2 regions of the Salinibacterium sp. VpJ6 genome follow, and region 2 is predicted to be linked to the other one. Evidence: predicted binding sites of a transcription regulator. Region 2 holds the regulator's gene; the other holds the start of a gene.
What was found. Region 2 encodes HrcA, which represses chaperone genes, less so after heat shock. Its sites were predicted from a motif close to TTNGCACTCGNNNNNNNCGAGTGCNAA; they were not measured.
Positions count from the first base shown of each region.

Region 1: a site for HrcA is predicted at 5,771-5,797, ahead of groES (co-chaperone GroES). Genes of this name have one in related genera too.

Region 1 is NZ_JBSOQL010000001.1:1,087,268-1,097,990, forward strand. Features, by position in the region: gene ACWTV1_RS05330 (ABC transporter substrate-binding protein) at 116-1,387, opposite strand; gene ACWTV1_RS05335 (ABC transporter substrate-binding protein) at 1,558-2,814, opposite strand; gene ACWTV1_RS05340 (ABC transporter substrate-binding protein) at 2,945-4,243, opposite strand; gene rarD (EamA family transporter RarD) at 4,300-5,244, opposite strand; gene groES (co-chaperone GroES) at 5,402-5,698, opposite strand; gene ACWTV1_RS05355 (THUMP-like domain-containing protein) at 5,822-7,027, shown strand; gene ACWTV1_RS05360 (DUF4190 domain-containing protein) at 7,024-8,013, opposite strand; gene ACWTV1_RS05365 (DUF4190 domain-containing protein) at 8,090-8,371, opposite strand; gene tsaD (tRNA (adenosine(37)-N6)-threonylcarbamoyltransferase complex transferase subunit TsaD) at 8,472-9,545, opposite strand; gene rimI (ribosomal protein S18-alanine N-acetyltransferase) at 9,599-10,090, opposite strand; gene tsaB (tRNA (adenosine(37)-N6)-threonylcarbamoyltransferase complex dimerization subunit type 1 TsaB) at 10,087-10,707, opposite strand; gene tsaE (tRNA (adenosine(37)-N6)-threonylcarbamoyltransferase complex ATPase subunit type 1 TsaE) at 10,691-10,723, opposite strand, start outside.
Region 2 is NZ_JBSOQL010000001.1:469,711-480,433, forward strand. Features, by position in the region: gene ACWTV1_RS02285 (16S rRNA (uracil(1498)-N(3))-methyltransferase) at 1-586, opposite strand, end outside; gene dnaJ (molecular chaperone DnaJ) at 593-1,693, opposite strand; gene hrcA (heat-inducible transcriptional repressor HrcA) at 1,717-2,739, opposite strand; gene ACWTV1_RS02300 (DUF4870 domain-containing protein) at 2,951-3,319, shown strand; gene ACWTV1_RS02305 (DUF4870 domain-containing protein) at 3,411-3,785, shown strand; gene hemW (radical SAM family heme chaperone HemW) at 3,800-5,050, opposite strand; gene ACWTV1_RS02315 (HAD family hydrolase) at 5,155-5,826, shown strand; gene ACWTV1_RS02320 (DUF1990 domain-containing protein) at 5,870-6,466, opposite strand; gene lepA (translation elongation factor 4) at 6,471-8,339, opposite strand; gene ACWTV1_RS02330 (DUF4190 domain-containing protein) at 8,451-8,978, opposite strand; gene rpsT (30S ribosomal protein S20) at 9,532-9,792, shown strand; gene holA (DNA polymerase III subunit delta) at 9,906-10,723, opposite strand, start outside.

The DNA of each region.
Region 1 (10,723 bases), 620 kb from region 2:
CGAACTAGCACCCCCAAGGTCGCACCGCGTAGCGCCGAGCGCTGAGGGCACGAAGAAGGCCCCAACCCGTGAGGGTTGGGGCCTTCTCTTAGCGAAAGCTACGTCTCAGTGAGACTTAGAAAGCGCTGTAGGTGTTGTCTTCACCGTACTGGTAGATTCCGACCTTGGCCTCGGTGGGGTCACCGAGTTCGTTGAAGGTGATCGGACCAGAGATGCCGTCGTAGTCAGCGGTGCCTCCACCGTTGATGATTTCTGCACAGTCAGCGAAGGTGGTGCACTTCTCGCCGTTGCCCGAACCACCCGATACCTCCTGAAGCGTCTCAGCGATTGCTGCGGAGTCGGTGGAACCGGCTGCGAGCGATGCGAGAGCAAGAAGGATGACCGAGTCGTAGGACTCTGCTGCGTAGCTGAACTCTTCGAGCTCAGGCTGTCCCGAACCAACGTAGAACTCGTTGAGTGCCGACGTGAAGTCAGCAATCGTGTCTACGCTCAGGCCGGGGAGGGTTCCCTTGGCACCGGTGAGGGTGCCTGCTGCGAATTCGTCACCGAAGTTCGCGAGGTTACCGTCTACGAAGTAGAGGTTCTCTGCGGGGAAGCTGCTGACGATGCTCGGGAGCATGGTCGACACTTCTTCGAAGGTGATCAGCGCGATGGCGTCAGGGTCCGCAGCAAGAACTTCGGAGATCTGAGCATCGAACGTGGTGTCACCGGTGTTGTAGGTGGGCTGCGAAACAACTTCACCGCCGGCTGCTTCGAATGCTTCCTGCGTGAACTTGGCAAGGCCGGTTCCGTAGGAGTCATTGAGAACGATCATTCCGAGGGTCTCGTGACCATCGCCAGCGATCAGGTTTCCGAGAACCTCACCCTGAAGAACGTCGGAAGGAGCGGTACGGAAGTACAGTCCCTTGTCGTCGTAGTCAGTGAATGCGGCCGAGGTGTTTGCCGGCGAGAACTGGATTACTCCAGCGCCAACAACCTGGTCAATGAACTGAAGCGAAACACCCGAGGATGCTGCACCAAGAATTGCAGAAACGTCTTCACCGAGCAGGCGAGGGATTTCAGTCTCGTATGCCTTGTTGTCAGTGTCACCCGAGTCACCCTGGATGAGTTCGATCTGGATTCCGGCGTCTGCCTCGTTGATCTGTGACGCTGCGTACTCGGTACCGGCGATCTCGGGCGGGCCGAGGAATGCGAGGTTACCGGTGACAGGAAGGGCCGTTCCCAACTTCAGGGAGAGCTCACCGCCCTCGGAACCGGTGGAGGTGTCTCCGCCGTCAGTTGCACAGCCAGCTAGTACCAGTGCGCTTGCACCGACGATTGCGAGACCGCTCAACAGGGTCCGCTTGGACCGTGATGGGGAGGCCGTAGCCTTCGCGAATACGCTCATGTTGCTCCTTGCGTTTCGAATGTGTTCAGGAATCAAATGTGGCACTGCGTTGTCACCACACAGTCAAGCTATGCCCACCCGTGACGTCTGCACAATACGTCTGTACTACAGCCTTGTAACACTGTTCGAATCGTTACCATTCGTAGACTTTTCGAAAACGCAGGTCTTACTTAGCCAATACGGGTGTACACGTTGTCGCTACCGTACTGGTAAATCCCAATGATGGCGCCCTGAGGGTCACCATTGTCACTGAGGGTTATTGGCCCCGAAACACCGTCGTAATCTACGGTGCGGCCATCGAGCACAATCTTCGCGGCATCCGCAAAGTTGAGAGCAACCTCACCATCACCGCTGCCACCCGACACCTCTTGCATTTTGCTTGCGATGCCTTCGCCGGAGATCTTCTGCGACGCCAGGGCGGCAAGGCTCGCCAGGATAACCGCGTCATAGCTCTCGGCGGCGTAGCTAAAGTCCTTGAGGCTCGGGTTGATTTCGAGAAGCCGGTCGGTGAAGTCCGAAATAGTTTCCACATCAAGACCCGGATGCGTCACGATGGAGCCCGTGAGGCTGCCGGCCGCAAACCCTGAGCCGCGCTTGCCGAGCGAGAGCCCGGTGAAGAACAGTTGGTCGCCCGAGTATCCGGCGGCGATGAACGCCTTGGCAATCTTCTCCGCCTGCTTCGAGCCAACAATGGCTACGGCATCCGGTTTGGCTTCAAGAGCGGCAGTGATCTTGTCTTCGAGACCTGTTGCTTTCTCGTCGATGCTCTCCTGGTAGATAACCTCGCCACCGCCACGGAGGAACGTTTCGCTCACCGCACGGGGAAGAAGCGGGCCGCAGAGTGCATCTTCAGAGAGGATGGCGATTGACCCATCAACGCGGTCGGCCATCTCGGCACCCAGGGCAGAACCCTCCAGAGCACAGGACGGCGACGTGCGCCAGTACAGCTGGTTGTCGTCATAGTTCGAGAAGTCGGGCGAATCGTTCGCCGGGGAAATCTCGACGACTCCCGCCTCGGTGATCGTGTCGATCACTTTCTTAGAGATTCCGTTCGACAGACCCCCAATGATCACCGTGGCGCGGGCGGCGAGCAGCTCCGTTGCTGCTTCCTCCGCCGTCGAGTCACTGGAGTCTCCGGAGTCACGCGTCTCCACGTTGACAGTGAGGTTTGCGTTGGCATCGTTGACGTCTTGAGCGGCCAAAGCGATCGCTGCCGACACTGCAGGGCCGAACTTCTCGAGGGCTCCCGACTCGGGCACGAGAGCACCAATCGTCAGGGTCAAATCTTTGGGCGCAGCGCGCTCTTCAACGGGTTCCTCCACCGAGCATCCGCTCATGACGAGAACGGCGGCGAGCACGCCGGCAACTGTCGCGAACCCACGACGGGCTCGGCGCGACACGGGAATTCCAACGGGAATGGAAGTCATCACAGTCGCTCCTATCTACCGCTCAACACAGAGAGCGGCATAGTTACGGTAATGGCCAATCCTGAAAAAGCGAACTCCGGAGAGCTAATCCGGAGCCAAAAGAGTGGCCCCAATCCGGGCGGCACTCGAATTAGCCGAAGATTGCACCACTCTTGTAGACGAACTTATTCTCGCCGTCGTACGCGTAAAAACCCCAGAAAGCGGGCTCGACGTTGCCACCAGGCGTGAAGTTTACGGGGCCAGAGACGCCGTCGTAGTCAATGTCGTTGGTGGTCTTGAGAACCTCAAGGCACTCAGCAAAGCTCAGGCACTTAACGCCGCTCTTCGAGACGTCGTACAGCGAACCTGCGATCGCCTCCCCCGCGTCATCCTGAGCGACAATCGCCGCAAGAACCGCGAGCATCGTGGCGTCGTAAGCTTCGGCCGCATAGCGGTAACTGGTCAGCTTAGAGTTGGTGGACTTGAGCGTGGCGATGAAGGCCTTGGAAGGCTGGTGGCCTTCGATCACTCCGCGCACTCCTTTAAGCGTGCCGTTCTTGAACGTTTGAGAATAATCACCAGTGTTGAGCGAGGTGAGCCAGAGCTCTGAACTCGTGAACCCCGCAGCGACAATCTTCTCGATGGCTGCCTTGGTGGCCTTTTCTGAGTCGTAGGTGGAACCCACGACAACGACATCGGGTGCAGCCTCTTTCAGGCTCGCAATGATCGGGTCGAACTTGGTCGTCGATGCCGTGAAGACTTCGTCAGCGACAAGTTCCGTGTCATATTCGGCGAGCGCCGCAACGAAAGTGTCGTGCAGTGCGGTGCCCTGCTCATCCGCGATAGAGACAAAGGCAATCTTCTGCGCCGTCTCGCCGCCGGCGAGCGCATACGCCAGTGCATAACCCTGCTGATCGTAGGCGGGAATCGTACGGAAGAAGTAGCCGTCATCGAAAACATCGTCGAGGCTCGAGAGCGTGGCGGCGGGAGAAATCAAGGGAATCTTGGCATCCATCGCGAGAGGAATTGCCCGCTGCGCGAGAGCCGATGATGAGGGGCCGATAACTACATCTACGTCTTCTGCGACAAGTTTCTTGAAGTTCGACTCCAGCGTGGTCTTTTTGGCTTCGCCGGAATCAACCGCCACAATTTCGACAGGCTCATCGTTGACGCCACCGGCAGCGTTAATCTCTTTTACTGCCGCGGCCACCCCGGCTTTCTGGGCCGCCGCGAGGAACGAGAAAGTTCCCGATGTCGGAAAGATAGTGCCGATGCGCAGGATGCCATCACCCGTGGGCGTCACCGCGGGAGTGGGCGTTGCCGACGGGGTCGACCCCGCATCGGCGGTCGCGGTCGGAGCAGCGGGAGGGGCTGGGGCGCTGCAGGCGGAGAGCGCGGCAACCACCAGCGCTGCGACCATGACACGTCTCGCCGGCTGAATCCTCGCCATTGCCTCGCCTTTCTTAGCGTGCAGGTCTCGGGCGACCACACACCGTCAGAGGAATACTACGGGGCGCCCGGAGCCTCCGCGGCAGAACCAAGCCGCGTACGCGAAGAGTGACGGAAGAGATCGAACGTGAGAATTGCCAGCGCCAGCCACACGATGGCAAAGCCCAACCAACGCTCGGGCGGCATGGCCTCATGAAAGATAAAGACAGCGACGATCAACTGCAGAATTGGCGCCAAGTACTGGGCCAACCCCATGTAGGTAAGTGGCAGTCGCCGAGCGGCCGCGGCGAACAGAATCAGCGGGATTGCGGTAATGGCACCCAAAAAGAGCGTCAACGTGAGGTGACCGGCTCCCGCGGTACCCGCAGCGAGTTGCCCATCGGCCGAGAGCACGAGCAGAACAACAACCGCGATGGGCGCAAGGAATGCTGTCTCGACGGCCAAGCCACCAATGGCATCCGCTTTAGGGCCGACGTTCTTCTTGACGAGACCGTAGAAACCGAAGCTGAAGGCGAGGCCGAGGGCAATCCACGGGAAGCTGCCATAGCCAATCGATAGCACCAGCACTGCAAGCGCACTGATGCCGAGTGCCACCCACTGCAGCGGACGCAAGCGTTCGCGCAGGATGACGACACCGAGCAGCACCGTGACGATCGGATTCGTGAAGTACCCCAGTGACGCCTCGACAATGTGACCGTTGAGGCTTGCGTACACATAGATCAGCCAGTTGACGACGACGAAGGCGCCGCCCAAGCCGAGCGTCCAGAACGTCTTACGATCACGGATGATGGCAAGAACCCGACGATAACCGCGAGTGAACACCAGCAAGATCGCGCAGAACACCAGCGAAAGTACGATTCGCCAGGCCACAATTTCAATCGCGCCCGACTCCTTGAGGGAGAAGAACACGATCGGCATCGCGCCCCACAGCACATACGCGGAGACAGCAAAGCCGAGACCACTCGGAGAGACGCGGTCGGTGGCGGGCGAAGGAGAAGTCACTTCTAAATCCTAGGGCTGACGACGAACGCTCAGCGCCATCCGCAATGCTGACGAGCCGTGCGGCCCGACGCCTCCGGATACGACGAAAGCCCAGAGCCGAGGCCCTGGGCTTTCGAACTGTCCTGCCGTAAACGGCGGACGAGAAATGAGTATCGCGTTAGCGAACGACTACTGCGAGAACGTCGCGAGCCGAGAGTACGAGAAGGTCTTCTCCGCCGTACTTCACCTCGGTTCCGCCGTACTTGGAGTAGATGACCTTGTCACCGACTGCGATGTCGAGCGGCACGCGGTTTCCGTTGTCATCGATGCGACCGGGACCTACGGCGACTACTTCGCCCTCCTGGGGCTTCTCTTTCGCAGTGTCAGGAATAACGAGCCCAGACGCGGTGGTCTGTTCTGCGTCAACCTGCTTGACAACAATGCGATCCTCGAGCGGCTTAATGGACACCGACACGTTTGACCTCTTTCTAAAGTGCTTGGGCTGGCACACTCCCTGTAGGAGTGCCAGATCAACTATACGGCTTGGTTGGCACTCGATCAACGTGAGTGCCAATTCGGATGCGGATACGGTTAGAGAATGAATCAGAGCGAATTGCGCGAGCTACTTTCAACCGAAGGGCTTCGCCTCTTGGACTCGCTGCCAGCCTGGCATTCGAGCGACGAAATCGTGCGCACCGTCGCCGAGCTGCGCAAGGCCGGCCACAGTCCCGGCCTCGTCGCCGCTGTTCTCAGTCAATCGAAACTGCGCGCGAAAGCCGCGGGCAAGTTCGGCCCCTTCGCCGAGCGGATGCTCTTCACCGAGGCCGGGCTCGAACAGGCAACTCGACTCTCCGTCGCCGCCCAGCACGCCGGCCGCTTCGCGAAAGCCGGAGTGAAGTGGGTAGCCGACCTCGGCTGCGGCATCGGAGCGGATGCGCTCGCCATCGCCGCCCTTGAACTTAATGTCACCGCCGTCGAAAGCGACGAGACGACCGCCGCCATTGCAGCATTCAACCTCGCTCCGTGGCACAACGCCCAAGTCGTGCACGGCGACGCCGAATCTGCCGATCTGGCCGGCATCGACGGCATCTACCTCGACCCCGCTCGCCGCGACGCCCGCGTGCGCCTCACCAACCCCGCCGACTGGACCCCCTCGCTCGACTTCGCCTTCGGCCTCGCTGAGCGCTACCCCACCGGCATCAAACTCGGTCCGGGCATCGACCGCGACCTCATCCCCGACAATGCTGAAGCCCAGTGGGTATCGGTCGGGCGCGAAGTCGTTGAGCTCGGACTCTGGTTCGGAGCGGCAGCCCGCCCCGGCATCCGCCGCGCTGCGCTCGTCATCGGCGATCACGGCACCGCCGAGCTCACGGCAGCTGCCGACAGCGAAGACGAAGCCGCGGGAGAACTCGGACAGTATCTTTATGAACCCGACGGCTCTGTCATCCGGGCGCGACTCATTGGTGATCTGGCTCGTCAGTTGGACGCTCGCATGCTCGACACATCCATCGCCTATTTCAGTGCGGATGCCGCAGTCGCGACCCCGTTCGCCACGTGCTTTGAGATTGTGGCCGACTTCGCTCTCGACAAGCGCTCGCTCAAAAAGGAACTGGCCAGCCGCAAAATCGGGACCCTAGAAATCAAAAAGCGCGGAGTCGATATCGACCCCGCGACTTTCAGAACGTCTCTCTCGCTCAAGGGCGAGAACAGCGCCACGCTTATTCTCACGCGAGTGGGCGGCAAACGTCGCGCGCTGCTCGCACAGCGCACGACGTTTGCTGAAACCTCAGCAGCTACTGCTTAGTAGCCGCCGTAGTACGGTCCGCCGTAGCTCGCGTTAGCGATGAAAACGAAGAAGGCAATCACAGCGATTACCGTCAGCAAACCAAGCGCGGTGGCAATGTAGCCGGTGATGAGGCCGGTGAGCCAGAGCGGACGGGCGTAGGGCTGCTTCTTCTGCGCCATGTGACCCAAGACAACTGCAGCGATACCGGGCAAGAAGCCGAGTGCCATGAACGTGAGAACGACGCTCGAAATACCCGTTGCCATCGAAGCGATCGACAAACCCTTGGGCGGGCCTGCCGGCACGGGACTGTACGCCGCCTGGCCGGGAGTAGGGCTGCTCGCATAGCCGGGAACGGGAGTTCCGTTGGTCGAAGCATAGGGGTTGGAAGGTGCTGCGGCTGGCGCTGCTTCGGGAGCAACCGGCGCTGCTGGCGCATTGGCGGCAGCGGCGTTGTCGGCAGGTGCAGTCGCGGGCGCGACGGACGGTGCCGGCGCCACGGGAGGAACGGTCGTCCCCGCACCCGGCGCGGCCTGAGCGTCTGCCGGAGCAGTCGCAGCATCCGCGGCCTCAGCAGGAACGGCGGCGGGAGCCGCTGCGCTCGTGTCGTTGGCAGCAGCAGCTTTAGCTGCAGCCGTCTTCGCAGCCGACGTTTTAGCTGCAGCCGCTTTCGTGGCAGCCGCCTTCGTCGTCGTCGATTTTGTGGTCGAGGCCTTCGTCGTCGCCGGCTTCGCTGTTGCAGGCTTAGCTGCTGTCGACTTGGCAGCGGGTGTCTTCGCTGCTGCGGCCTTGGAAGGAGCGGCCTTCGCTGCGGGCTTGGCCGCGGTCGACTTCGCGGCACTCGCGGAAGGAGCAGCCTTCGCAGCCGGCTTCTTCGCGGCGGGCGACTTCTTGGCGGCGGGCTTCTTGGCGGAAGGAGTCGCCTTTGCGAGCGGAGCGTCTGACGTGGAGGATCCGCCGGGCGAAGCGATCGGCGGGATGGAGCCGTCTGAGTTATTAGTAGCCATGCGCACACTTTAGCAAGCGCGGCTCAAACAAAAGAGGCCCGCACAACCGTGCGAGCCTCTTTTGTTACTTCACGTGTTAGTAGGAGCTAACGCCGCCGATCGTTGCAGCACCGATGATGGTGATCGCAACGATGAGGCCGATGACGAAGCCCAGGTAACCAAGGATGAGGCCGATGATGGCGAGAACGTTGCCCTGCTCACCGGTCTTCTTGATCTGGCTGAGGCCGATGTGACCAGTGATGATGCCGACGAGGCTCAGGCCGATGATGGAGGTAACCAGCGAGATGATCGAGAGAACATTCCACTTAGCAGCCGGTGCGCCTGCAGGTGCTGCAGCGTAAGGGGTGGGTTCGGACATAGCGAAGTGCTCCTTAGATAATGGGGCCGATTGCGGCGCACCTATATTCTCAGTCTGCAAGAAGCCTGTCAACGCAGGTTGCTCAGAGTTTACGGCGGCGTCACGCCTGAATTTGGGTCACCGGCAGCGTGGAATCAGCGCTAAAGCCCAAAGTTGAGGGATTTTTACCCGCCATGACCAATTGGGCGCCCAGTGCGGCAATCATCGCTCCGTTGTCGGTGCAGAGCGACAGCGGAGGAATGCGCAACTCGATGCCCGCAGCGGCGCAACGCTCGGCAGCGAGCTCGCGCACCCGAGCATTCGCAACGACTCCGCCACCGAGGAGCAAACGAGGAACGTCGCGATCAACGCAGGCTGCGACAGCCTTGGCAAGAAGAATGTCGACCACCGCTTCGCGGAAGCTGGCGGCAACATCCGCCTTCGAGTAGTCCGTTTCTGCATCCTGCTCGCGTTCGACCCAGCGGGCCACCGCGGTCTTCAGCCCTGAGAACGAGAAATCGTAGCGGTGGCGCTCGAGATCCTTCGGCCGGCTCAAGCCGCGAGGAAAACGGATCGCTTGGGGATCGCCCGTTGCGGCAATGCGGTCAATGTGCGGGCCACCCGGATACGGCAGCCCGAGCAAGCGCGCGACCTTATCGAAGGCTTCGCCTGCGGCGTCGTCAATCGTCTCGCCCAGCAGCTCGACATCCGAAACCAAATCTCGCACGTGCAGTAGCGAGGTGTGCCCGCCCGACACGAGTAGGGCGATGGTGGGGAGGTCGATCTCGGTTCCGTCGCCCCGAAGAACATCGGCACCGACGTGACCAACAAGGTGGTTGACGGCATAGAGCGGCTTTCCCGTCGCCACAGACAGTGCCTTCGCCGCAGCGACACCGACCATCAGGGCGCCGGCAAGTCCTGGCCCGCTCGTGACGGCGATCGCGTCAAGATCCGCCAGGTCGACGCCGGCTTCGGCGAGCGCCTGCTCCAGCGCCGGTTGGAGCGCTTCGAGGTGCGCGCGGGCCGCAACCTCGGGAACCACTCCCCCGTAGCGCGCGTGCTCCTCCATCGATGACGAAATGACATTCGCCAGCAAGTGGTTGCCACGAACGATGCCGATGCCGGTTTCGTCGCAGCTCGTCTCGATTCCGAGAACGAGGGGATCGGTTGTGTTGAGGGGCGCAACACCCGACAGTGCGGATGCCGTGGTCGCTTCGGTCGCTGCCGCCGCGGCCGCCGTCGACGCGCTCACTGGCCGACCGCCGGAGCAAGCTTGGGCTCGGGAATCGTCAGTTGCATCACGATGGCGTCAACCCCATCCGGTTGGTAGTAGTTGGGGCGCACAGCGATGCGCTCAAATCCGAGCGAGTCGTAGAGTTTTTGCGCCGAAGGATTATCGTCGCGCACTTCGAGAAACAGTTCGCTGGCACCGCGATCACGAGCCTCGACCATGAGCGCGTGCATCAATGCACGACCGATTCCGTGGCGGCGAGCATCCGGAGCAACCGCAATAGTTTGGATGTCTGCCTGCCCCGAGCGGTACGGCGCACGCAAGCCGGCATAGGCCTTCACCACGGCGGACTCCTCAAGCGTTGTCGCCACAAGGTAGTAGCCGTGGTTGTCGCCGAGCTCGCCCCGCATCATGTCGCTCGACCAGGCGTCGTTGGCGAACTCGCTCGCCTCGATCGCCATGATGGCGTCGAGGTCGTCGATCGTGGCGCGGCGTAATTGCCAGCTCATGCGGTGACTCGTTTCGGTCCTGCGGAGGGGGTGACGTCGGGCGAGCGCAAATAAAGCGCCTCTTCGCCCGCAAACGGACGGTCGTTTTCGCGGAGCAAGTGCGCGAGACGTGCCAGGCGCGTGGCTTGCACCGGCTCGGTGTCGCGCAGCGCAAAGTCCTCGAAGTTGGGCACGCTCGTGGCGAGCTCAGCGGCCGGAGCCAATGCGGGGCCCGCGACGAGAATCGGCAAGCCAGCGGCATCCGACCCCTCGTACGTTGACCAGTACAGCTCTTTGCGACGGGCGTCGGTAGCCACCACTACGGGTTCTGTCTCGCCGAGCGCGAGAGCATCGTGAGTGACGACGGGCAGCAATGGAAGACCGGCGCCAAAGGCGAACACTCGAGCCGCCACGATGCCGACCCGCAGTCCAGTAAAGGGGCCCGGGCCCATACCGGCCACGACACCGGTCAGGTCGGTTACAGCGACTCCCGCATCGGCGAGGACACCGTGGATGAAATCGCCAACCACCTCGGCATGCTTACGGGTGTCGAGAGAATTGCGTTCCGCGCGCACCGAACCATCGGCCGCCACGACCGCGACGGTCGTTCCCGCCGACGTATCAATCGCTAACAGCATTGAGCCACTCCATGTC
Region 2 (10,723 bases):
CCGGACCCACTACGAGCAGGATGTCGCGGTCGTCGACTTCGAGTTCGGCCAACGTTTCCGTTGCCGTGGGCTCGAGCACGAGCATCCGCGTCGTGGAAGCGAAAGTCGCCAATTGCTTCGTGGTCACGAGATCGAGGACGTCGGGGATCCAGCTGCGCAGCGACTGCTTGCTCGCTTCGCGAACAATTGCTGCCCATCGATCGCGGCCCTTGGCAACTTTCGCGCCGTGCCAGCGCGAAATACTGCGCGCCGCCGACCACGGGATGACGCCGTCGACACCGAGTTCGGTGGCGACCTGAACCGCAAGTTCGTCGCGATCGGCCTTGGCAAGAGCCTGAGCTAGGAAGACGGCCGGGGTTCGCCGCGGCGACTGCTGAACATCCGCTACTTCGATGGTGAGCTCGGTGTGTTCCGCCGTGACGATAGGGCCAGAAACGATCAGGCCAGCACCGTTCCCGATCGCGATCGTCTCGCCCACTTTCAGGCGCGAAACCGTGACAGCGTGGCGCGCTTCGGCGTTGCCCAAGGAAACGGAGGCGCCAATTCCGACGTCGCCGAGTTCTTCATCGATATAGAGATGTGCCATGAGTGCCTACAGGAAACGGTCGCGAAGCTTCGCGAACAGCCCCTGCTGGAACTCGGCAAAATGCGGCTGCTTGCTCTTGCGCACGGCGGCGAGCTGCTTCATGAGGGTCTGTTCTGCACCGCTGAGCTTCGTCGGCGTGACGACCTGGATGCCGAGGCGCAGATCACCGCGGCCGTTGCCACGCAGGCTCGTAATTCCGCGATCGCGAATCGTGAGCACTTCGCCGCTTTGGGTACCGGGCTTGATGACTACTTCGATTTCTCCGTCGAGGCCATCGAGCTTCACTGTTGTGCCCAAGATTGCGTCGATCATTTCGACCTCAACGGTGGCCAGCAGATCGTCATCGGCGCGACTGAAGATGTCGTGGTGGCGCACCTTGATCTCGAGGAACAGGTCGCCATTGGGCCCGCCTGCGGGGCCAACCTCGCCCTGGCCGGGCATCTGCAGACGCAGCCCCGTCTCAACGCCGGCCGGGATGTCGACCGAGAGAGTGCGCTGCGCACGAACGCGACCCTGGCCTGCACACGTAGCGCAGGGGTTCACGATGATGTTGCCGTAACCGCGGCACGTGCCACAGGGGCTCGACGTCATGACGTTGCCGAGGAGGCTTCGCACCTGGCGCTGGATCTGGCCGCTGCCCTGACAAATGTCGCAACGAACGGGCGAGCTGCCGGGGGCAGCACAACTGCCCTCACACGTCTCACAGAGTTCTGCAGTGTTGACCTCGATGTCGCGAGTGACACCGAACATCGTGTCTTTGAGACTCACCTCGATACGCAGCAGCGCATCCTGACCCCGCTCGCGGCGTGACCGCGGACCAGCGGTCTGACCGCCACCCCCACCGCCGAAGAACGTCTCGAAGATGTCGCCGAAACCGAAGTTGGCGCCGCCGCCGAAGCCACCGCTGCCGCCCATGTCGTATTGCTGACGCTGTTGCGGATCGCTCAGCACGTCATAGGCATGAGTGACTGTCTTGAAGCGCTCAGACGCATCCGCGCCGGGATTGACGTCGGGGTGCAACTCGCGTGCGAGCTTGCGGTACGCCTTCTTGATTTCCTCCGGGGTCGCTTCGCGCGCAACGCCGAGGGCTTCGTAGTGATCTGCCAAAGTTCCGATTGCTCCTTACGAGCTCAGTTGTCTTCCAAAAGTCGCGAGAGGTATCGCGCCACTGCGCGAACCGCCGCCATGTTGTTCGAATAGTCCATGCGCGTGGGGCCAAGCACGCCCAAGCGCGAAACACCGCCGCCGGATGAGGAATACCCGCCCGTGACGACCGATGTCTCTTCTAACCCAAATTCTGCGTTCTCTCGCCCGATGCGAGTTGAAACTGATCCATTTGCTACTTCCATCTCCCCAAACAGGCGCAACAACGTTACTTGCTCTTCTATTGCCTCGAGCACAGGAAAGATGCTTCCGGTGAAATCTTGCTCGGTGCGAGCGAGGTTTGCGGTGCCGGCGAGAACGAGCTTGTCGGCACGGTTGGCCAGCACCTGCTCGATCAAACTTGTAGCAATTTGGCCGACGAATGCCTGTCTTTCTGCGGGAAAAATCTGCGCAAAACTTGCGATTCGATCGGCCGCTTCGGGCAGAGACTGCCCAGCAAGAGCAGAATTCAGCTTGGCGCGAACCTCACCCAAGAACGCCTCGTCCACGGGGTCAGAGACGTCGATGAGGCGTTGCTCGACTCGACCAGAGTCGGTAATGAACACCGTCATGATGCGTGTGGCATGCAACGGAACAAGTTCCACATGCCGCACGCGAGCGGTCGCCAGCGAGGGGTACTGCACGAGCGCCACGCTGTTGGTCAGTTGCGACAGCAAGCGAACCGAGCGCGCAAGTACGTCATCCAAGTCGTCGGCCTGGCCGAGGAACGACTCGATGGCTTGACGCTGAGCGCTCGTCAGCGGGCGCAGATCGGCCAACTGGTCTACAAACATGCGGTAGCCCTTGTCGGTCGGCACACGCCCCGATGAGGTGTGTGGCGCCGTGATGAGCTCTTCGTCTTCGAGCAAGACCATGTCGTTGCGAATCGTTGCGGCGGACACCCCGAAGGAATGTCGCTCAACGATTGACTTAGATCCGACAGGCTCGCGCGTAGCAACGTAGTCCTGCACAATGACTCGAAGCACGTCAAGTCCGCGGGCGGAAACCATTCCACCACCCACCTCTCTTGATTGGCACTCAATCCGTTCGACTGCCAATCTTACTCGACACACCACGACACAGCCGTTGCACCGCGCGAGTCATAGCGCTAGCGTGTCTGTGTACTTGAGCGCTACCTTTTTGTGGAAATGCTCAGGTGTGACACCGAGCACTTTGATGAAACCCGGGAAGTTCCCTCGTTCACCTGAAAGGCACGAATACATGACTGACGCAAATCCGCAGCCCGCAGCACCGCAGCCGGCAGCTCAACTGACCGAGGCTGAGGACAAGCAGTGGGCATCATTCGCTCACCTTGGTGGAATCATTGGATTCCTCCCCGCGCTTATTATCTGGTTGGTCTTCAAGGACCGCGGCGCATTCACTAACACCGAAGCGAAGGAAGCCCTGAACTTCCAGATCACCGTGGCAATCGCCTACGTGATCTCGAACATTCTGGTCGCCGTTGTTATCGGCGCTATCTTGCTTCCGATCGTCTTCGTTGTGTCGCTGGTCTTCTCGATCATCGGCTTCACGAAGGCCAAAGACGGCGCGAACTACCGTTACCCCTTCGCACTGCGCCTCATCAAGTAATTCTGCTTATCGGCTAAGCCGATAGCGAGTAGCCTCGGGAGCTTCTGCTCTCGAGGCTACTTTTTTGTCCAAGTAGGGCTTTAATGGAGGCATGTCAGATTCAACGCCTCCCCCCGCCTCGCCGTACGCGCCGATCCAACCGATGAGTCCGAGCGACGAGAAGCTCTGGGCAACACTGATCCACGTCGGTGGAATCTTCTTCAGCTTCATTCCCGCACTCGTGGGATACCTCGTGTTGAAAGACCGTGGACCCTTTGTTCAGGCTCACACGCGCACTGCGTTGAACTTCCAGATCACCATGGCCATCGCCTACGTGATCTCGCTGTTCCTCATGCTGATTCTCATTGGCTACCTCACGATCGTCGCTGTGGGTATTGTCATCTTGGTGTTCAGCATCATGGGTGCCGTCGCCGCCAACAACGGCCAAGCGTTCAAATACCCGCTGACCATCGAGTTCATCAAGTAATTCGACCTATCGCTCTAAATGGGGGCGTCTGCTAGCAATCGCCGCACGACGGCATCCGCGAGTAGGCGCCCTTTAAGCGTGAGGGTGAGGGTTCCCTTGAACGCCGCGGGAGCATCCACCAGTTCATCGGCGATGAGCCCGGCGACTGCCGTGCGACCTTCAGCATCGAGCGTTGCCGTTTTCAAACCTCCGCGAACACGCGCCCGCAGAAGTACATGCTCAAGATATTTGCTGGAGTCCGCGAGTGTTTCGCGCCCGGCTCCCGGAGAATGACCAGCGGCGATTCGATCAGCGTAGGCGGCCGGATGCTTGACGTTCCACCAGCGAACGCCCCCGACGTGACTGTGAGCCCCCGGGCCAACACCCCACCAGTCGTTGCCTAGCCAGTAGCCAAGATTATGACGGCTTGCGTGGCTGATGGCTGGGTCTTCGTCCCGCTTCGCCCAGTTGCTGACCTCGTACCAGTCGTAGCCCGCCGCTGCGAGCTTCTTATCGGCCAGCTCATACATGTCTGCCTGCAGATCGTCATCCACCGGAGCAACATCGCCGCGTTTAATCTGCGCCGCCAGCTTGGTACCGGTCTCGATAATGAGCGCGTACGCCGAGATATGGTCGGGGTTCTGCGCGATGGCGTGATCGAGCGAGCGCTCCCAATCGGCCAGTGATTCCCCCGGCGTGCCGTAGATCAGGTCGACACTGACGTCGAGCTCGACCTCGCGCGCCCACTTCACCACATGCGGAACCTTCTTGGGGTCGTGCGTGCGCTCCAGCGTGGCGAGAACGTGCGGCACCGCCGATTGCATGCCGAAAGACACGCGAGTAAATCCAGCCTCTTTGAGCGCGAGAAGGTAATCGCGGTCGACAGAATCAGGGTTCGCCTCAGTAGTTACTTCGACGTCATCCGTGAAACCCCACGTGTCTCGCGCTGCAGCGAGCATCCGAGTGAGGTCGGTGACAGGGAGCAGCGTGGGCGTACCGCCGCCGAAGAACACCGTTGATGCCTTGCGGGGCGCGACACCAGCATTCGCGAGCACGGTCGCTGCCTGCTTGATCTCTGCGATGGCCTCGTCAGCGTAATCCGCACGCTTAGCTCCGCGCAGCTCTTCACCCGTGTACGTGTTGAAGTCACAGTAGCCACAGCGCACGCGACAGAACGGAACGTGAATGTACACACTCCAGTCACGGTCGTGGGCGCCCACAGCAACGCTGGCAGGCAAGGCGCCGTCGAGAGGAGCAGGATCAGCAATCGGCAACGCACCTGGCACGAACTAATCCCCTTAACAACCGGTGAAGAAAACGTGCCCATTGTCGTAGCGACGGGCACTGGTCAATTGTCGCACCTCTTGCGTGGGAGCATTGATGGGTGACTATGCACATCCTCTGGGACATCGACGGAACGCTCATCCACAACTCGAAAGACGGCGCTGCTGTCTATCTCGAGGCCTTCACCCACGTGACGGGCACAGAGCCGCAGAAGTTCATCACGAACCCGCACGGGCAGACCGAAGGTCAGATTCTTACCGCCCTGCTCGAGCTCAACGGCCACCCTGCGACCATGCTCGACGACGTGCTGGCCGAGTTGGATGCCCGTACCCAGAAGCTGCTCGAGACGGGCTACGTTCGCACAGCAGTTGTCGGCGGCCCCGACGCCTTGCGAGACGCTGGCGGTCGAGGCTGGACCAACGCGCTGCTCACCGGAAACGGCCCGCAGCATTCGCGCGTAAAGCTGACCGCTGCAGGTTACGCCGAAGACGACTTCAACTGGACCAACTCGTTCTTTGGAGACCGCTCCCCTGACCGTCACCACCTGACATCGCTCGTCGCTCCCATTCTGGGTGAGCAGCCCAGCGTGATCATCGGTGATACCCCGAACGACGGCCTGGCTGCCGATTCGGCCCGCATCCCGTTTATCGCGGTCGCAACCGGCGCCTACTCCGTTGCTGAGCTGCGCGACACGAGCGCTCTCGTCGTTGTCGAAGATTTGGTTGCCGGTCGTGATGATGTACTCGGCACGATCGCAGAGCTCGCTCAGCGCGGTTAGGCGCGGCCGCCAGACGCCATCGCGCTCCGGCGCGGTTAGGCAGCTACTTCTGAGCGGGAATCGCTCCGGCGAGAGCGCGAAGATAGCGCCCGACCACGATGTACTGGAACACGCGCAGCGCGGGAGACACCAGCATCCACTTGAACGATGCTGGGCGCGAGAACGATCGCACGGTCATCCACACTGAATTGTCGTCGCGACGCTCCACCATGAAGGATTCTTCGCCCCGCAGCGGATGACCTTCGAGCGTGCCGTAGGCAAAGCCCGCAACAGTCGGGTCATCAACGACATACACGACGCGCACGGGCTCGTGAGCTGTGAACCGTCCGCTGCCGATGGAGAGCACGATCGTGTCGCCGGGGCGCACGTGCGGATGATCGGCATTGTCGATCGTCAGATCAAGATTCTCGCCGTGAGGATCCCACGGAAGAAGCGTCACGCCGAAACCGCTGCGTCGCTTCACACCCCACGTCAGGATCTGTTCGCGCGCAAAAGCCCATCGTGCTTCACCATGGCCGATTCGTGCGCTGCGTTGAACGCGACGAAACCCGGCAGGCGGCAGCACCGTGAAAGTGTTGCCACGCGTGGCACCAACCGCCCCGTACGTAACGGGAGCATTGGGGTAGGTGCGCGCATCCATTCGTCTACTTCTTGTCTTTCCCGGCTTCGACTTCGCCAGAAAGTGCAGCGATGAAGGCAGCCTGAGGAACCTCGACGCGACCAACCATCTTCATACGCTTCTTGCCCTCCTTCTGCTTCTCGAGGAGCTTGCGCTTACGGCTGATGTCACCGCCGTAGCACTTAGCAAGAACGTCTTTACGCATAGCGCGAATCGACTCGCGCGCAATGATGCGAGAACCAATGGCAGCCTGAATCGGCACTTCGAACTGCTGACGCGGGATGAGGGTCTTGAGACGCTCGGTCATGAGCACGCCGTAGGCATAAGCCTTGTCGCGGTGCACAATCGCGCTGAACGCGTCGACAGCCTCACCCTGCAACAGGATGTCCACCTTGACGAGGTCTGCCTCTTGGTCACCGCTGGGTTCATAGTCGAGGCTCGCATAGCCCTGCGTACGGCTCTTGAGGTGATCGAAGAAGTCGAACACGATCTCACCGAGCGGCATGGTGTAGTGCAGCTCGACGCGGTCAGTACCGACGTATTCCATGCCCTGCATGGTGCCGCGGCGCGATTGGCAGAGCTCCATGACCGTTCCCACGAAGTCTTTCGGGGTCAGAATGGATGCCTTCACCATGGGCTCGGTCACGCTGGCGATCTTGCCGCCGGGGAACTCGCTTGGGTTGGTGACAGTCGTGAGCTTCTTGTCGTCGCCCATGACTTCGTAGATAACCGAGGGGGCGGTGGCGATCATGTCGAGGTTGAATTCGCGCTCGAGTCGCTCGCGCACAATCTCCAAGTGAAGTAGCCCCAAGAAGCCGCAGCGGAAACCGAAGCCAAGAGCCACGGATGTTTCGGGCTCGTAGACCAGGGCGGCATCCGACAGCTTGAGCTTGTCGAGTGCCTCGCGCAGTACCGGATAGTCGGAGCCGTCGATCGGGTACAAGCCCGAGAAGACCATCGGCTTCGGTTCGGAGTAGCCCTTGAGCGCGGTTTCAGCCGGCTTGGCGTGGTTGGTGACCGTGTCGCCGACCTTGCTGAGGCGCACATCCTTCACGCCCGTGATGAGGTAACCCACTTCACCGACGCCAAGGCCCTTAGTCGGGGTCGGCTCGGGAGAGCTCACGCCGATTTCGAGCAGTTCGTGAGCCGACTTAGTCGACATCATCATGACCTTCTCGCGAGGCGAGAGCTGACCGTCGACCATACGCACATAGGTGATAACGCCGCGGTAGGCGTCGTACACCGAGTCAAAAATCATGGCGCGGGCCGGAGCATCCGCGTTACCGACCGGAGCCGGGATGAGGCGCGTAGCCTCGTCAAGAAGTTCGGGAACTCCCATGCCAGTCTTGCCCGAAACGCGCAGCACAGTCGACGGGTCGCAACCGATAAGGCCCGCGATTTCTTCGGCGTACTTGTCGGGGTCTGCCGCCGGCAGGTCAATCTTGTTCAGCACGGGAATGATCGTGAGGTCGTTCTCCATCGCCAAGTACAGGTTGGCGAGAGTTTGAGCCTCGATGCCCTGCGCGGCGTCCACGAGAAGAATTGCGCCCTCGCACGCCGCCAGCGACCGTGAGACCTCATAAGTGAAGTCGACGTGGCCGGGAGTGTCGATCATGTTCAGTGCGTACGACTGTTCCTTACCGTTCTCATCGGTAAGCGACCACGGCATTCGCACTGCCTGGCTCTTGATTGTGATGCCGCGCTCACGCTCGATATCCATACGGTCGAGGTACTGCGCCCGCATATCGCGGTCGCTAACAACCCCCGTGACCGACAGCATGCGGTCAGCGAGGGTGGACTTGCCATGATCGATATGCGCAATGATGCAAAAGTTGCGGATAAACGCAGGATCGGTCGAAGCAGGCTCAAGTGTGTAAGAGGCGCGAGGAGACATCCGCCCAATTCTCCCATGAAGCCGACGTTCCTGCGCGCACCCGCCTAATACGACAGGCCAAAAGCCTAAAAGGGGCGGATGCGCGGCTAGCCCGCGGGGCAGAAAGAGCTACTAGAACGCTGCGGCTAGGAACACGAACGGCAGTACAGCCAACGCTCCAGCGGCAACAACGAGAACCCATCCGAAGGTTGCAACGCAGGCAAGCACGATTCCCCAAATGGAGAAGCCGCGACCCGTTGGCTCGTCGCGCAAGCCGAAGACACCGAGAATCACGGCGGCCAACGGCACCACGATGCTCTGAGCGAAGAAGAATGAAGCGATACCCAAACTGAGCGCGAGAACGCTCATGGTGCGGGTCGACGTACGCCGCGGCGCTGCTGAACCGGAAAAGTCAGAGGCAGCGGCCTCGGGAGCAGATGCGGCTGCGGCGTCTGCGCCGAAGCTGCCCATCGGTGTCGTCGATTCTGCTGCTGGGGCGTCGGCGAACGATGCCCGCTCGTCATCGACGAGCGTGTCCGAGAGAAGCGCAGTCGAAGTCGTGCCGGCAGCGGGCATTTCAACCGACGTCGAAGAGTCGGCTGTCGAAGAATCGACTTTCGAAGAGGGAACGGGAGAGGAAGAAGAGGTTGAGGAGGTCATGTATCCAAGGTAGAAAAAGCGGCGCGGAGCGGGTATCGGGGTAACCCCCGAAAGCGCAGGGGGACGCCCCCTCTGGGCACTAAACGGCCATGTCGTCAGAGACTTTAATGCCCCAGTCAGGCGTGGCGACCAACACACCCAGCCACGGTCACTAGTCTTAACACCGCTGACAGACAGATTCGACAGCTAAGCAAGACCCGAAACCCGCGCAAACCAGTTTGTTCGGCGCTGGGGTCGCCAATTGCTCCGCAATTGATTTAGCTCCACCGGAAAAGCCCGAACGAACACAGTTTGTTCGGCGCTGGGGTCGCCAATTGCTCCGCAATTGATTTAGCTCCACCGGAAAAGCCCGAACAAACACAGTTTGTTCGGCGCTGGGGTCGCCAATTGCTCCGCAATTGATTTAGCTCCACCGCGCTGGTAATGTTGCCTGTTGGCTTATGCATATGGTTCTTTGTCGAACAGTATGCGCATCGCGGCCGGGAATCAGAACACCGATTCTCTTCCACGGCCGCCCACCATCTCTGATCCACAAACAAGAAAGCACACAAACGTGGCAAATATTAAGTCGCAGATCAAGCGCATTGGTACCAACAAGAAGGCTCAAGACCGCAACCGCCAGGTGAAGAGCCAGGTCAAGACCGCGATCCGCGCAACGCGCGAAGCTATCAAGGCTGGCGACAAAGAGACCGCCATCGAGCGCCTCAAGGCAGCATCCAAGTCGCTCGACAAGGCTGCTGGCAAGGGCGTTCTGCACAAGAACCAGGCAGCTAACCGCAAGTCGGCTATGGCCAAGCAGGTTGCAGCTCTCTAAAGCTCTCTGATCGGCACTACGCCGACCACACAAAAGCCCCTACCGTTCGCGGTGAGGGGCTTTTGTTATTGGGTGGCGGCAAGGAGCAACTATCGCCCGCCGGCCCCTTCGAGCTAACGGATGCCGCGAGCTGCAACCACAGAGATCATTCGTTCCAGCGCGAAGACAGGGTCGCGCCCCAAACCTTTTACTTGAGCGTCTGTATCGGCAATGGCCTCGATGGCGGAGCCCAGCCCCGCATCACTCCAGCCGCGCAAATCTTTCATTGCCCGGTCGGCCTGCCACGGCGCCATGCCGAACATTTTGGCGGCTTGCCCCGACGACATTGACCCCCCGGAAAGTTTCGCCATTGTGCGCAGCTTCGCAGCAAACGCTGCGACGATCGGCACCGGGTCGGCACCGGAGGCAAGAGAGTGACGCAAGAGCACCAGCGCCTCGCCTGAGCGCCCGGCAATCGCTGAGTCTGCGACCTTGAAGGCGCTAGTTTCGACTCGACCCGAGTAGTAGCGGGCCACTGTGGCTTCGTTGATCTCATCGGCATCGTCGGCGAGAAGCTGTTGGCAAGCGGCGGCGAGCTCTGCGAGGTCTGCGGAGAAAGCAGACACGAGGGTTCGAAGGGCGCCTGGCGTTACACGGCGGCGTTTGGCGGCGAATTCGGCGGAGGCGAAATCGTACTTCTCAGCATCCTTCTTGAGCTCGAGGCACGTGATCTCTATGCCGCCGCCCTTGCCCGCACGAATCGCGTCAAGCAGTTTTTTGCCGCGCACTCCCCCGGCATGGCGAAGAATGAGATACGTGTCGTCGGCCGGAGCCTCGAGGTACGCGAGGGTTTCGGTGATGAACGCATCGGTGCACTTTTCAACGTTCGTGACGCGAATCATCCGCGGTTCACTAAAGAGCGAGGGGCTCGCGAGGCTGATGAGCTCGCCGG